DNA from 2 places in the Streptomyces sp. NPDC037421 genome. Region 2 is predicted to be linked to the other one. Evidence: riboswitches for the same ligand, from Rfam matches in the RefSeq annotation. Region 2 holds a riboswitch; the other holds the start of a gene.
What was found. Region 2 has a riboswitch for cyclic di-AMP ahead of ACZ7IF_RS09705 (transglycosylase family protein). Riboswitches for the same ligand answer to the same signal wherever they lie in the genome.
Positions count from the first base shown of each region.

Region 1: another riboswitch for cyclic di-AMP. It lies ahead of ACZ7IF_RS34575 (M23 family metallopeptidase); the one in region 2 lies ahead of ACZ7IF_RS09705 (transglycosylase family protein).

Region 1 covers NZ_JBVJWV010000040.1:39,996-47,703, reverse strand. The annotation lists gene ACZ7IF_RS34595 (DUF5998 family protein) at 1-454, opposite strand, end outside; gene ACZ7IF_RS34590 (bifunctional acetate--CoA ligase family protein/GNAT family N-acetyltransferase) at 502-3,288, opposite strand; gene ACZ7IF_RS34585 (HPr family phosphocarrier protein) at 3,499-3,780, shown strand; gene ACZ7IF_RS34580 (GntR family transcriptional regulator) at 4,008-4,673, opposite strand; gene ACZ7IF_RS34575 (M23 family metallopeptidase) at 4,879-5,682, opposite strand; cyclic di-AMP (ydaO/yuaA leader) riboswitch at 5,695-5,854, opposite strand; gene ACZ7IF_RS34570 (M16 family metallopeptidase) at 6,075-7,442, opposite strand; gene ACZ7IF_RS34565 (M16 family metallopeptidase) at 7,463-7,708, opposite strand, start outside.
Region 2 covers NZ_JBVJWV010000005.1:78,452-86,159, forward strand. The annotation lists gene ACZ7IF_RS09680 (hypothetical protein) at 1-97, shown strand, start outside; gene ACZ7IF_RS09685 (Ppx/GppA phosphatase family protein) at 357-1,328, opposite strand; gene ACZ7IF_RS09690 (DUF501 domain-containing protein) at 1,325-1,879, opposite strand; gene ACZ7IF_RS09695 (FtsB family cell division protein) at 1,923-2,411, opposite strand; gene eno (phosphopyruvate hydratase) at 2,536-3,822, opposite strand; gene ACZ7IF_RS09705 (transglycosylase family protein) at 4,139-4,888, opposite strand; cyclic di-AMP (ydaO/yuaA leader) riboswitch at 4,891-5,063, opposite strand; gene ACZ7IF_RS09710 (transglycosylase family protein) at 5,339-6,370, opposite strand; gene ACZ7IF_RS09715 (cytochrome P450 family protein) at 6,486-7,708, opposite strand, start outside.

The DNA.
Region 1 (7,708 bases), on a different contig from region 2:
CGTGGTCGGAGTCGCAGTTGGGGTCGCCGCAGGCGGCGGGCTCCAGGTCGATGCGCGAGACCGCGCCCCAGCCGATGGTCAGGACGACCTCGCGGGGCAGCTGGCCGGGCGTGTACGACTCCGGGTTGGCCACGACGCGGCTGAGCACCACGGAGGAGATGCTGGAGAGCTTGACCGACTCGGTGGAGGTGGTCGCGTACGGGGACGGCGACCCGGCGTCGGCGGCCTGCTCGTCGGTGTGGCTGACGATGAACCGGTTGCCGGTCAGGACCAGCACGGTGACGTGCCGGCGCACCTCGTTGGAGTCGAAGGTGGTCTCCTGGTGGACCAGGTACGACGAGATCGGCTCGCCGCCCACCGCGGCCTCCACCGCCTCGGCCACGAGGGCCGGGTAGTAGCCGCTGCGCTCGATGGCCGCGCGCAGCCCCTGGGTCGTCGTACCGGATTTCGCCATGAGGTCCATCCTAAGGCCCGTACGGGCTCACCCTGCCTGCCGTGCGCTCAGTAGCTCGGCAGCGTTCGCGGGCCGAGGTCGGTCCGGGCGGGCGGGTGGGCCACGCGGACGGTGGCGCTGAGCACGGAGAGGCCCTCGGTGGCGACGACGACCGGCTCCAGCGAGACCCCGGTCACCTCCGGGTGGTCGTCCACCAGCCGGGACAGCCGCAGCAGCAGCTCCTCCAGGGCGGGGGTGTCGACGGGGTCGCTGCCGCGCCAGCCGAAGAGCAGCGGGGCGGCGCGGATGGAGCGGATCAGGGCGGCGGTGTCCCGGTCGGTGGCGGGGACCAGGCCGTGGGCGGTGTCGCCGAGCAGCTCGGAGGGGACCCCGGCGAGCCCGAAGGAGAGGACGGCTCCGGCGGCGGGGTCGACGGTGGCGCGGACGACGGTGTCCACCCCGCGCGGGGCCATCGCCTGCACCACGGGCTGCAGCTCGGCCGGCTTGCCGAGGGCCTCGGTGAGCTCCTCGTACGAGCGCCTGAGCTCGGCCTCGGTGGTGAGGTCGAGGCGTACGCCGCCCAGGTCGGCGCGGTGGCGCAGGTGCGGGGCGGTGGTCTTGAGGGCGACCGGGTAGCCCAGGACCCCGGCCGCGCGGACCGCGGCGTCGGGGCTGGGGGCGGGGAGGGTGGGCAGCACCCGGATCCCGTAGCGGGCGAGCAGCTCGCGGGCGTCGGCCTCGTCCAGGGTCAGCGCGCCCCCCTCCTCGACGCCGGCCAGCAGGGTGGCGAGCCGGGCCGCGGCGCCGGCCTCGTCGATGTCCTCGTATTCGGGGACCTGCCCGGTCTCGGCGTTGTCCCGGCGCCACTGGGCGTACCGCACGGCTTCGGCGACCGCCTTCACGGCGCGCTCGGCGGCCGGGTAGGCGGGGATCCGGCCGGCTCCCTCCGGGCCGTGCGCGCCGCCGTCGGCCGGGGCCTCGGCGGGCGGCGGGGGCGCGGCGGCAGGCGTGTCGCCGGCTGCGGCGGACAGGGCTTCGACCAGGTCGCCGAGTTCCACGTGGACCACGGCGACGGGCTTGCCCGGGACCTCGGCGACGGCCTCCCGCAGCGCCTGCGCGAGGTCGTCGGCGAGCTCGCGGTCGCTCACGGACGGGATGGCGGTGACGACGACCGCGTCGCAGTCGTCGGAGGCGAGCGCGGCGCACAGGGCGGTGCGGAAGTCGGCCGGGCCGGCGGCGGTCGTCAGGTCCAGCGGCGGCAGCGGGCGCAGCCCCTCGGTCAGGCAGGCGTCGTAGGTGAGCACGCCGAGGGACTCGGAGTTGCCGAGGACCGCCACCCTGGGCCCGGCCGGCAGCGGCTGCCCGGCGAGCAGCAGGCCGACGTCGACCAGCTCGGTGACGGTGTCGACGCGGATGACGCCGGCCTGGCGGAGCAGCTCGGAGACGGTGGCCTCGGGGAGCCGGGTGCCGGGGACGACGTGTCCGGCGGGGGTGTGGCGGCCGCCCAGGGCGACGACGACGGGCTTGGCGTCGGCCGTGCGGCGGGCGAGGCGGGTGAACTTGCGTGGGTTGCCGAGGGTTTCCAGGTACATCAGGGCGACGTCGGTGGCCTCGTCCTCGTACCAGTACTGGAGGATGTCGTTGCCGGAGACGTCGGCCCGGTTCCCGGCCGAGACGAAGGACGACAGTCCCTCGCCGCGCCGCAGCAGGGCGGACAGCAGGGCGATGCCGATCGCTCCGGACTGGGTGAACAGGCCGATCCGGCCGCGCGCGGAGGCGGGGGCCGGGGCGAGGCAGGCGTTCAGTTCCACCTCCGGGGCCGTGTTGATCACCCCGAAGGCGTTGGGTCCGATGAGCCGCATCCCGTACGAGCGGACCTGCCGCACCAGTTCGCGCTGGCGGTCGAGTCCGGCCGGGCCGCTCTCCCCGTATCCGGCGGACAGGACCACCAGCCCCTGCACCCCGTGCTCGCCGCAGGCGGCCACGGCGTCCGGGACCCGGTCCGCGGGGACGGCGATCACGGCGAGGTCGACGGGGGCGCCGATGTCGGCGAGGCCGCGGTAGGCCCGTACGCCTTCGAGGAGGTCGCCCTCCATGCCGGGGGCGCGGGCCTCGTTGACGGCGTAGAGGTGTCCGCGGAAACCTCCGTCGCGCAGGTTGCGCAGGACGGTGGCGCCCACGCCGGCGCCGGAGCGGCTGGCGCCGATCACCGCGACGGAGCCGGGGGCGAGGAGGCGCTGCACGGAGCGGGCCTCGGCGCGCTGTTCGCGGGCGCGCTGGACGGCGAGGGACTCGGCGGTGGGTTCGAGATCGAGGGTGAGGTGGACGGAGCCGTCCTCGAAGCTGCGCTTCTGCTGGTAGCCGACGTCCGTGAACACCTTGATCATCTTGGTGTTGGCCGGCAGCACCTCGGCCGCGAACCTGCGGATCCCGCGCTCCCGGGCCACCGCGCCGATGTGCTCCAGGAGGGCGGAGGCCACCCCGCGGCCCTGGTGGGCGTCCTGGACGAGGAAGGCGACCTCGGCCTCGTCGGCGGGGGCGGAGGCGGGCCGTCCGTCGGGGCCGATGCGGTCGAAGCGGACCGTGCCGATGAACTCCCCGCCGATGGTCGCGGCGAGGCCGACCCGGTCGACGTAGTCGTGGTGCGTGAAGCGGCGGACGTCGCGGTCCGAGAGGCGGGGGTAGGGCGCGAAGAAGCGGTAGTACTTCGACTCGTCCGAGACCTGTTCGTAGAAGCTGACCAGGCGGCCCGCGTCCTCGGTGGTGATGGGGCGGATCCGGGCGGTGCCGCCGTCGCGCAGCACGACGTCCGCTTCCCAGTGGGCCGGGTACGAGGGGTCCGACGCGGTGGTCATGGGGCCACCTTAAGGGGCGGTCCGGCCGGGTGTGCGGGTGCGGTGGGCGGCCCGCTCGGCGAGCGCGCGGCGAATGCGGCACGCCGGGTCGAACCAGTGCAAGCTGGGGAGGGTCGAACGGCGGTGGACAGGGGCCGAAGGTCGGTCCGAGCATTCCGGACGGCGTGAGAGACTGGTCTAGACAACCCGTAGAACCTGAAGGGCATCACCATGGCAGAGCGCCGCGTCAACGTCGGCTGGGCCGAGGGCCTGCACGCTCGTCCCGCCTCGATCTTCGTCCGGGCGACGACCGCCTCCGGAGTCCCGGTGACCATCGCGAAGGCCGGCGGCGACCCCGTCAACGCCGCGTCGATGCTGGCGGTCCTGGGCCTGGGCGCCCAGGGCGGCGAGGAGATCGTCCTGGCTTCCGACGCCGAGGGCGCGGACGCCGCGCTCGACCGCCTCGCGAAGCTGGTCGCCGAGGGCCTCGAGGAGCTCCCCGAGACCGTCTGACCCTTCGGGTCCGGTAGACCGGAAGCCGCAGTTCCCGCCACCCCGGGGCTGCGGCTTCCGCGTTCCCCGGCCGCCCCGACGGCGGGAGGAGCAGGGCGCCTTCCGAATCCTCCGGGGAATTACGGAATTCGGCGCGACGGAATCGAGCCACGGATCCGTAAATGCGGACGGCCAATACTGCGACGTCCGGGAGGGCCGGGATATCCCTCCTTTGTATACGGGACTTGTTAATGCCGGACGCTCGCCGTGTTTACGGCAGGTTGCGGATTCCTCACCCTCGGCCGGTACGCCCCGGCCGAGCGCTGCGCGTGCAGCGCGGTCAGGGCCCTGGCCCGCTCCGCGTCCCCGCGCGCGACGGCGTCCACGATGGCGGCGTGCTCGGCCCAGCACTCCGCGGGCTGAGCGGGGGCTTCGACCACGTACATCCAGGCGATCTTGTGCCGGGTCTGGGTCAGCAGGGCGATCAGCCCCGGGCTGCCGGAGGCCTGGGCCAGCGTCTCGTGGAACCAGCTCCCCAGGGAGCGCAGGTCCTCCCCCTGCGCCCGGCCGGCCCGCTCCCGGCCCAGCCTGACCAGTCCGCGCAGCACCTTCAGGTGGCCATCGGTGCGCCGGCGGGCGGCCCGGGAGGCGGCGAGCGGCTCCAGCAGCATCCGCAGCTCCAGGAGGTCGGCGGCCTCCTGCTCGGTCGGTTCGGCCACGCAGGCGCCCGCGTGGCGCCGCGTGGTGACGAAGCCCTCGGACTCCAGGGTGCGCAGCGCCTCGCGGACCGGGACGCGCGAGACCCCGTAGCGGCGGGCGAGCACCTCCTCGGTCAGCCGGCCGCCCGGCCCGAAGAATCCGGAGACGATATCGTCGCGAATCGCTGTGCACACCGCGTGCGCCGGAATACGCAAGGCCGGACCTCCGCTGGTTTCGGTTCGGTTTATCGTGGCCGTGCTGCGACTCTATTGCAACACGCGATAATTTCCGAGCAGGGCCGGAAATCCGAAACAATCAACGGACGGTTGGAGGGCGCTGTGGACGGCCTGGCAGCACGAAGAAGGCCCCGGCTCTGTGAGCCGGGGCCTTCTTCGGTGAAGCGTGCTGCGTGCCTGCGGGTCAGATGCCCACGCCGTGGCTGCGCAGGTAGGCCAGCGGGTTGATGTCCGTGCCGTACGTGGCGCCGGTGCGGGCCTCGAAGTGCAGGTGCGGGCCGCTGGAGTTGCCGGTGGAGCCCGACAGGCCGATCTGCTGGCCCGGGGTAACCGTTTCGCCGGCGGAGACGCTCAGCGAGTCCAGGTGGCCGTACTGGGTGTACGTGCCGTCGTTGTGCCGGATCACGACGTTGTTGCCGTAGGCGCCGCCCCAGCCGGCCTCGACGACGGTACCCGCGCCCACCGCGCGGACGGAGGTGCCGGAGTCGGCGTGGAAGTCGATGCCCGTGTGGCTGCCGGAGGACCACATGCCGCCGCCCGCGCCGTACGAGGTGCTGACGTACGAGCCCTCGATGGGGGACACGAACGTGTTGAGGCGCTTGCGGGCCTCTTCCTTGGCGGCCTTCTCGGCGGCCTCGCGCTCGGCCTTCTCCTTGGCCTCGGCGGTGCGCTTCGCCTCGGCGGCACGCGTCTTCGCCTCGGCCTCGGCCTGCGCCTGCGCGGCGACGGCCTCGGCGGCGCTCTGCTGGGTCGCGGCCTGGACCTCGATGTCGTCCTGCAGACCGTCGGCGACGACGATCGCGTTCTGACCGGTGTCCTCCATGGACGGAGCGCTGCTGTTGTCCGCCGCGAAGGCCGGAGCGGCCAGGGTGCCGACCACGCCCGTGGTGGCGAGGGCGGCGATGCCGGCGTAGCCGGCGGTCTTGCGGCTCAGACGGCTGGAACCACGGTGCTTACCAGAACCGGCGGCACGACTGCCAAACGCCATGAAGGGGGTGATCCTTTCCTTCCCTCTCGCCTACCGGGTTAGCTGACGGGTTCGGAGCAGGAAGGTCTCCTACGGGCCTCCTCTTGCGAGGGGGTCCGATTCACCCCAGGGACGCATGTGGGTCCCCGGCTCCCCAGGCTCGCGCCTGACGGGGACTCGGCGATCGCTGTCCGGTGCCGCGGGGGTGCGACGGGTGCAAACTGACGAACAGCACGGCCGACGCTAGGCGGATCATCAGTCAATCGCCAAACAGACGAGCGCTTTTGTTGCGTACGCCACACCGCATACCTGCAACCACGGCTCTAAACCGGACAAAGGGGGCTCCGATGGATGTTCCACCGGAGCCCCCTTCAAACGAGCCGGGTTCCGCCCCGTCTCGCGCCTCGCGCCGCTCAGTTGGAGACGACGGTGACCTCACCGATCCCGAGGGCCAGGACGGGCTCCTCGATCTGCGCGGCGTCGCCCACCAGGATGGTGACCAGACGGTCCACCGGGAAGGCGTTCACGACGGCCGAAGTGGCCTCCGCCGTACCGGTTTCGGCCAGCCGCGCGTACAGCCGCGCCTGGTAGTCGTCCGGCAGCTCCTGCTCCACCTGGTCGGCGAGGGTGCCGGCGACGGAGGCGGCCGTCTCGAACTTCAGCGGGGCCACGCCCACCAGGTTCTGCACCGCCACGTCCCGCTCGGCGTCGGTCAGTCCGCCCTCCGCGAGGGTGCGCAGCACCTTCCACAGGTCCTCCAGCGCCGGACCCGTGTTGGGGGTGTCCACCGAACCGCTGATGGCGAGCATCGAGGCGCCCTTGCCGTCGGCGGTCGAGCGCAGCACCTGCCCGAAGGCGCGCACGCCGTAGGTGTAGCCCTTCTCCTCGCGCAGCACCTTGTCCAGCCGGGAGGTGAGGGTGCCGCCGAGGCAGTAGGTGCCGAGCACCTGCGGGGCCCAGACGATGTCGTGCCGGTCCGGCCCGATCCGGCCGATCAGCAGCTGCGTCTGGACGGCGCCCGGCCGGTCCACGATGACCACGCGGCCCGTGTCGTCCGCCGTCACCGGCTGGACGGGGCGGGGCGCGGCGGTGTCGCCGGTCCAGGCGCCCAGGGTGTCCGCCAGCAGGGCGTCCAGGTCGATGCCGGTCAGGTCGCCGACGACCACCGCGGTGGCGGTGGAGGGACGTACGTGGGCCTCGTAGAAGGCGCGTACGGCCCCGGAGTCGATCCGCGCGACCGTCTCCTCGGTGCCCTGGCGCGGGCGGGACATGCGCAGCGTCGCCGGGAACAGCTCCTTGGAGAGCTCCTTGGCGGCGCGGCGCTGCGGGTTGGCCAGCTCGTGCGGGATCTCGTCGAGCCGGTTGCGCACCAGGCGGTCGACCTCGCTGTCGGCGAAGGCGGGCGCGCTCAGGGCCTCGGCGAGCAGGGCGAGCGCCTTGGGCAGCCGGGAGGCCGGGACCTCCAGGGAGACCCGCAGGCCGGGGTGGTCGGCGTGGGCGTCGAGCGTGGCGCCGCAGCGCTCCAGCTCGGCGGCGAACTCCTCGGCGGAGTGCTTGTCGGTGCCCTCCGACAGGGCGCGGGCCATGATGGTGGCCACCCCGTCGAGGCCCTCGGGCTCGGCGTCCAGCGGGGCCGCGAGGTTGACCTCGACCGCCACCACCTGCTGGCCGGGGCGGTGGCAGTGCAGCAGGGTCAGGCCGTTGGGGAGCGTGGAGCGCTCGGGGGCCGGGAAGGCCCACGGCTTCGCCTCGCCGGCCTGCGGCCGCGGGTGGAAGGTCATCGTGACGGCTGCGGTGTCGCTCACTGCTCCGCCCCCTCGTTCTCGTCGTGCTGCTCGGTCTCGTGGGCCTCGGCGCCGGCCAGCGGCTCGTAGACCAGTACCGCGCGGTTGTCGGGGCGCAGCCGGGCCGCGGCCACGGCCTGCACCTCCTCGGCGGTGACGTCCAGAACCCGCTCGACGGCGGTCAGGGCGAGCTGCGGGTCGCCGAACAGCACCGCGAAGCGGCACAGTTCGTCGGCGCGGCCGGCCACCGTGCTCAGCCGGTC
Region 2 (7,708 bases):
GGTGCTGGAACTGCGCCACGGGCGGACGCTCAGGGAGGTGGGGGAACTGCTGGGCCTGTCCATACCGAGGGTGGACCAGCTGGCCAAGGGCAAGTAGCCGTCAGCCGGGCGGGGCACGGTGAACCCGCACTGGTTCGGCGCCGCACCGGCCTGTTCGGTGAGCGGGGTGACGGAGCGGCGCGAAGTACGCGTTCCGGTTCGCCACCGCGGCGCAACGGCGGCTCCGGGCGATCGGCAGGCCGGCCGCGATGCCCATGTCGGCGACCGGCGCGACGTCTGCCGCACCATCCGGGTCCTGCGGCACGACGGTGCTCCGGTCAGCCGACCGGAGCAGCGTCGTTCAGCGATTCGGCAGGTCAGACCCGCCTCTTGGCGGACTCGACCTCTTCCGCGGCCTTGATCGCGATGCCGTCCAGGATGTCGTGCTCGGAGACCACGACCTCGGCGGCGCCGATGCGCTCCATGATCGCGAGCAGGACCAGGGCGCCCGCGCCGATCACGTCGACCCGCCCCGGGTGCATCACGGGGATGGCGGCCCGTTCGGCGTGGGTGGCGGTCAGCATGCGCTCGCTGATCTCGCGGACCTGCTCGTAGGAGATCCGGGAGTGGTGGATCGCCGACGAGTCGTACCCCTCCAGGCCGAGCGCGATCGCGGCGACCGTGGTCACCGAACCCGCGAGGCCCACCAGGGTGCGGGCCTCGGCCAGCGGGACCGTCCCGGCGGCCAGGTCCAGGGCCGCCTCGATGTCGGCCCGCATGGCGGCGACCTGCGCCCCGGTCGGCGGGTCGGAGACCTCGCCGTCCACCACCAGGTGGCGCTCGGTCATCCGTACGCAGCCCACGTCGACCGAGCGGGCGGCGCGCACGTGGTCCTCGCCGACGACGAACTCGGTCGAACCGCCGCCGATGTCCACGACCAGGAACGGCCGCTCCAGGTGCTCGTGCGCGACGAGCTCCTTGGTGGCGCCGGTGAAGGAGAACTCCGCCTCCTGCTCGCCGGAGATCACCTCGGGCTCGACGCCGAGGATGTCCAGCACGCCCCGGACGAACTCGTCCCGGTTCTCCGCGTCGCGCGAGGCCGAGGTGGCCACGAACCGCACCCGCTCGGCGCCGAACTCCTTGATCACCCCGGCGTACTCGCGGCAGGCCGCGAAGGTGCGCTCCAGCGCCTCCGGGGCCAGCCGGCCGGTCTTGTCCACGCCCTGGCCGAGCCGGACGATGATCATCCGCCGGTCGAGCTCGACCAGCTCGCCGGTGGCCGGGTCGCAGTCGGCGACCAGGAGGCGGATGGAGTTCGTACCGCAGTCGATGCCCGCGACCCGGGTCATGCGGACTCCTCCCCGGTCTCCTCTTCCTTCTTCTCCCCGCACGGGGTGACGCAGGCGCCCTTGGCCCACCACTCCGGCAGCATGGCCAGCGCCTCGTCGCCGAACGGGTTCACCCCGGGGCCGGCGGCCAGCGAGTGGCCCACCAGCACGTGCAGGCACTTGACCCGGTCCGGCATGCCGCCGGCGCTCGGGAAGCCCTGGAGCACCTCGATGGCGTCGCGGCGCTGGATGTAGTCCTCGTGCGCCTTCTGGTACGCGGCGGCGAGCTCCGGGTCCTCGGCGAGCCGGGCCTGCATCTCCTTCATCACGCCGTTGGCCTCCAGGGTGCCGATCGCGGAGGCCGCGCGCGGGCACGTCAGGTAGTACAGCGTGGGGAAGGGGGTGCCGTCGGGCAGCCGGGGTGCGGTCTCGACGACGTCCGGCTGGCCGCAGGGGCAGCGGTGCGCGATGGCGCGCAGCCCGCGGGGCGGGCGGCCGAGCTGCTGCTCGAACGCCTCGATGTCCGCGTCGGTCGGCTCGGTCCGGTCGGTCTGGGGCGGGGGCGTCTGCATGCCTGGAGGAAGTCTCTTCGTTCGGTCGTACGTGATGGGTGGGTCATTCGCCGGGGCGGTCGGCCTTGTCGACGCCGTCCCAGACGTTGGAGTACCAGGGGCGGTCGGAACCGTCCTGGCCGCCGCGGCGGTGCTCCGGGGCCGCGGCCCCGGGGTCGGTCATGATGTAGCCGATCTCCCCCGGGCGCAGGAAGTGCAGGTGCTTGCGCGCCTGCTGCTCCGCGTAGGCGGGGTCCTGCCAGCGGGCCTTCTCGTCGCGGAGCTGTTCGAGGCGCTTGCGCGCGGTGTCGGCGGCCCGCCGCTGGTCCGTGATCTCCGAGCGCTGGGACACGTACTGGCGCATCGGATACGCGAGGGCGACGACCAGCGTACAGAGGACGAGGACCAGCAGTGCCGCGCGGCCGGTGAGCCGGCTGCGGCGGATGTGCCGGCGGGACTGCGAGCGGTAGACGCGGGCCGCGGTCCGTTCGCCGAGCTGTTTGAGCCGGGTCGCCGTCGAGAAGGTGGAGAACCGATCCCGGTTCCCGGCCATGGCCCCGCCTCCCCTGTGCGCGCACTACGCAATACGTCCCCGCACACGGTACGGGACCGAGTGCGGGGACGTACGGAGGCTAAGCCCCAGGGGTGTCCCCCGGGGGCGTCGCCCTGACGCGGTGTCAGCCCTTGAAGCGCGGGAAGGCGCTGCGGCCGGCGTACACGGCGGCGTCGTCGAGGATCTCCTCGATGCGCAGCAGCTGGTTGTACTTGGCGACGCGGTCCGAGCGGGCCGGGGCGCCGGTCTTGATCTGACCGCAGTTCACGGCGACGGCGAGGTCGGCGATGGTGACGTCCTCGGTCTCGCCGGAGCGGTGCGACATCATGCACTTGAAGCCGTTGCGCTGGGCCATCTCGACGGCGTCGAGGGTCTCGGTCAGGGAACCGATCTGGTTCACCTTCACGAGCAGGGCGTTCGCGGAGCCCTCCTCGATGCCGCGGGCGAGGCGCTCGGGGTTGGTGACGAAGAGGTCGTCGCCGACGATCTGGACCTTGGAGCCCAGGCGGTCGGTGATGGTCTTCCAGCCGGCCCAGTCGTCCTCGAAGAGCGGGTCCTCGATGGAGACGAGCGGGTACGCCTCGACGAGCTCGGCGTAGTAGTCGGTCATCTCGGCGGCCGAGCGGGACTGTCCCTCGAACTCGTACTTGCCGTCCTTGTAGAACTCGGACGCGGCGACGTCGAGCGCGAGCGCGATGTCCTTGCCGGGGGTGTAGCCGGCCTGCTTGATGGCCTCGATGATGAGGTCGAGCGCGGCGCGGTTGGACTCCAGGTTCGGGGCGAAGCCGCCCTCGTCGCCCAGGCCGGTGGAGAGGCCCTTGTTGTGCAGGACCTTCTTGAGGGTGTGGTAGACCTCGGCACCCCAGCGCAGCGCCTCGGAGAAGGACTCCGCGCCGATCGGGGCGATCATGAACTCCTGGATGTCGACGTTGGAGTCGGCGTGCGACCCACCGTTGAGGATGTTCATCATCGGAACGGGCAGCAGGTGCGCGTTCGGGCCGCCGAGGTAGCGGAACAGCGGCAGGTCCGAGGCCTCGGACGCGGCGTGCGCGACGGCGAGGGAGACGCCGAGGATGGCGTTGGCGCCGAGCGAGCCCTTGTTGTCGGTGGCGTCGAGGTCGAACATGGCCTGGTCGATCAGGCGCTGCTCGGTGGCGTCGTAGCCGACGAGCTCCGGCCCGATCTGCTCGATGACGGCGAGGACGGCCTTCTCCACGCCCTTGCCCATGTAACGGTTGGGGTCACCGTCACGGAGCTCGATGGCCTCGAAGGCACCGGTGGAGGCGCCGGACGGAACGGCAGCACGGCCGGTGCTGCCGTCGTCGAGGCCCACCTCGACCTCGACCGTGGGGTTGCCTCGGGAGTCCAGGATTTCCCGGGCTACGACGACGTCGATGGACGGCACGAGCATCTCCTTCTGGGATGTGACGCTGGGTGTGCGGTGGCGTGTGGGCCGTGGGACGGCCCTGCCGACTAGAGCCTAACCGGCTCCGGGCAGTGGGCTGCCCGACCGCCCGGGTCCTGGGACGAAAAAGGGGCCGAATACCCGTCTTCCGGGACATAGGGCCCTTGATTTCCGGAGTTCCTCGGGAGACAGGGCGCCGGAAGCCGGTGGTCCGGTTCCGGATTGCGGGTACCGGCGGACGACACGCCGCCGCCCGGCGCGTGGGTGGATACGCGCCGGGCGGTGGGGATGCTGCGGGGTGCCGCGAGTGTTACGCGGAGGTTCAGCCGAGCTTCAGCTTCTGACCCGGGAAGATCAGGTCGGCGTCGGAGACGGTGTCCTTGTTGAGCTCGAAGAGCTTCTCCCAGCCGCCCTTGACCTTGTTGGCCTCGGCGATGGTGCCCAGGGTGTCGCCTTCCTTGACCGTGTAGGAGCCGTTGCCCGTCTGCGGGGCCTCGGTCTTCGGGGTCGAGGGCTTGGCCGGGGTCCAGTTGCCGGCGCCGGAGCCGGAGCCCTTGGTCTCGGTCTCGGTCTTCGGCGTGGACGGCTTGGCCGGAGCGGGCTTCGCCGGGGCCGGCTTGGCCGGAGCGGGCTTGGCCGGGGCCGGCTTGGTCTCGGGCTTCGGCTTGGCCGGGGTGGTCGAGCCGCCGCCGTTGTACGAGGAGTTGGACAGGCCGACGCCGCAGTGCGGCCAGGCGCCCTTGCCCTGGCCCTTGAGGACCTTCTCGGCGATGGCTATCTGCTGGCCCTTGGTGGCCTGGTTGGCCTGCGCGGCGTACGCCTTGCCGCCGTACGCGGCCCACGTGGAGGACGAGAACTGCAGGCCGCCGTAGTAGCCGTTGCCGGTGTTGATGGACCAGTTGCCGCCGGACTCGCAGGCGGCGACCTTGTCCCACTCGGCCGCGGTGGCGGCGCTGGCGGTGCCGGCCGCCATCAGCGGGGCGGCGACGGCCACACCGGCGACACCGGCGAGCGTGACGATGCGGACGGCCTTGGAGCCGCGGCGGTGCTTGCCCTTGCCGGAAAGCAGCATGGATTTCTCCTCACCGACGCCTTCGAGGTGAGCTGTCGGGTTCGGGCGGATGAGTTGCCCGGTCACGCGGCGCGGCGCGTGTCTTCACCCCTAGCCGGTACACGGACCGTCTCTCAACGGCCTTTCCCGGCGCCTACCTTGGTTCCCCCGCTCCTGCCTTCGGCGCTTGCGCGACGACTGTCCCCTCCGTCCGCCGGCAGGATTCGGCGATGCGGTCGGAAGGAGCCCGCGGTGGCGAGCGATTCAGAAGGTAGACAGGTCTCTCCCCGATGTTCAACGTGTGATTTTGGGGAGAAACCGGCCTACTTGCCTTCCTCATGAGCACGTTTGTGCAGGTGAGAGGGGGGTTTGCGGAAGTTCCGGAACGAGACACGCCAGTTGTCCGGAAGAGATGCATGTCTCATTTGGCGATAACGGACATTCAACTCTTAATGGGTGTCCGAACTGCCGCTATTTCTTGGTTAGATCCAGGTTCTGCCCGGGCTTGATGAGATCCGCGTCCCCGCCGATGACCTGCTCGTTGGCCTTGTAGAGCTCGCCCCAGCCCCCCTTGAGGCCCTTGGCGTTCGCGATGTCCGAAAGGCTGTCACCCGGCTTCACGGTGTACGTGGGCTCCGCGGCGGCGGCTGACGCCGTGCCGGGTGCCGCCGGCACCTCCAGGGCGGCCGGGCCGCGGTGCTTGCCCGAGCCGTCGCCCGCCTCGGCGGACGGGGTGCCCGTCGGGGCGCCCGGGACGGCCGGGGCGGTGGGCGTGGCGCCCGGGGTGGGGGTGGCGCCCGGGGTGGCCGGGGCCGTCGGGGTGCCCGGGGCGGTCGGGGTGACCGGCGCCGTGGGGCTGCCCGGGGTGGGCGTGGGCGTGCCGGGCGTCGTGGGCTGGACCGTGAAGTCCGGCTCGGGCATGACGGGCAGTCCGCTGGAGGGGCCCAGCGGGTAGTCCGGCAGCCCGCTCGGGCTGGACGGGGTGTTCGGCGCCGGGGTCGGGGCCCCGAAGTCCGTGGAGGGCTTGCCCTTGCCCGTCTTCGGCACCGAGCTGTCGGGCCGGGTCGGAGTGGGCGCGACGGGCCCGGGGTTCAGCTTGTCGCCCGGGTCCACCTCGGGCGCGGGGCCCTGCTGGGTCAGCCCGGCCGAGGCGGAGCACAGCGGCCACGCCTGGGGGCCCTGGGAGGCCAGCACCCGCTCGGCGACCGCGATCTGCTGGGAGCGGCTGGCGAGGTCGGGGCGCTCCGCGTACGCGAGTCCGCCGGCGTTGCGCCACTGCTCCAGGGTGAACTGCAGGCCGCCGTAGGCGCCGCTGCCGGAGTTCGCGCTCCATGTGCCGCCGCTCTCGCAGTCGGCGACCTTGTCCCACGTGGCGGTGTCGGCCGCGTTCGCACCTGTGGCGGCGAGCAGCGGCATGGCCAGCGCGGAGCCGGTGACTCCTGCGGTGACGACGATCGCGGGTACCTGGCGGGGGCGTCTGTGGCGGCCGTTCCCGGGAAGCATGAGACTGCACCTTTCGCATAACGGCGGGGTAACGGCAGAACCTAGCCGCCTTCGAACGGATGTCACAAGTTCGGGAGTGGACTGACTTCCGGTCAGTTCCGCTTCGCTCGCGCCCTCATTCGTTCGGGACTGTGAAGCGGACCGGGAGGGTGCGCAGGCCCCGCATGATGAGCCCGCCGCGCCAGCGCAGGTCCGTAGGGGGAATCGCAAGTTCCAGATCCGGCAGACGCTTCAGCAAAGTTCCGAGCGCCGTCTGGCCTTCGAGACGGGCCAGCGGAGCGCCGAGGCAGTAGTGGATCCCGTGGCCGTATCCGAGGTGCTGATTGTCACTCCGGGAGAGGTCCAGGGTGTCCGGTTCGGCGAACCGCTCCGGGTCGCGGTCGGCCGCCGCGAGGACCACCAGCACGGGGTCTCCGGCCGCGATGTCCTGCCCGCCGAGGGTCAGCGGGCGGGTGGCGAACCGCCAGGTGGCGAGCTCCACGGGGCCGTCGTAGCGCAGGAGTTCCTCGACGCCGGTCTCCAGCAGCGCGCTCTCCCCGGCCGCGAGGGAGGCCTGGAGGCGCTCGCGCTGGTCCGGGTTCGTGAAGAGGGAGTGGATGCCGTTGCCGATGAGGTTCACGGTCGTCTCGAAGCCGGCGAAGAGCAGGATGAAGGCCATCGCCGTGGCCTCGGCCTCCGTCAGATGGTCTCCGTGGTCACTTGCCCGGATCAGATCTGAAATGAGGTCATTGCCCAGATCATCCCGCTTGCGGTGGATGAGTTCCCCGAGATAGGTGCGCATCCGCTTCACCGAGCGGGCGACCCCGCCGCGCGGCCCGCCGCCGTGGCGGATCATCATCCCGGCCCAGTCGCGGAAGTCGTCCTGGTCCTCGCGCGGTACGCCGAGCATCTCGCAGATGGCGTAGATGGGGAGCGGGAACGCGAACTCGTGGATGAGGTCCGCCTCCCCCTTCCCGGCACCGTGCTGCTTCTCGACGATCCGGTCGATGAGGTGGTCGGTCAGCTCCTGCACGCGCGGGGTGAACTCGGCCACGCGCCGCGGGGTGAACGCCTTCGACACCAGCCGCCGCAGCCGGGTGTGGTCCGGCGGGTCGATGTTCAGCAGGTGCGTCATCAGCTCCGCCTTGCGCTCCCCCGGGATCCCGGTCTTGCCCTTGGCGTGCGCCGGCTCCGCGTGGTGCGCCGGGTTCTTGCTCAGCCGCTGGTCAGCGAGGGCCTGGCGGGCGTCCGCGTACCGGGTCACCAGCCAGGCCTCGACCCCGCTGGGGAGCCGGGTGCGGTGCACCGGGGAGTTCTCGCGCAGCCAGGCGTAGGCCGGATAGGGGTCGGTCGCGAACT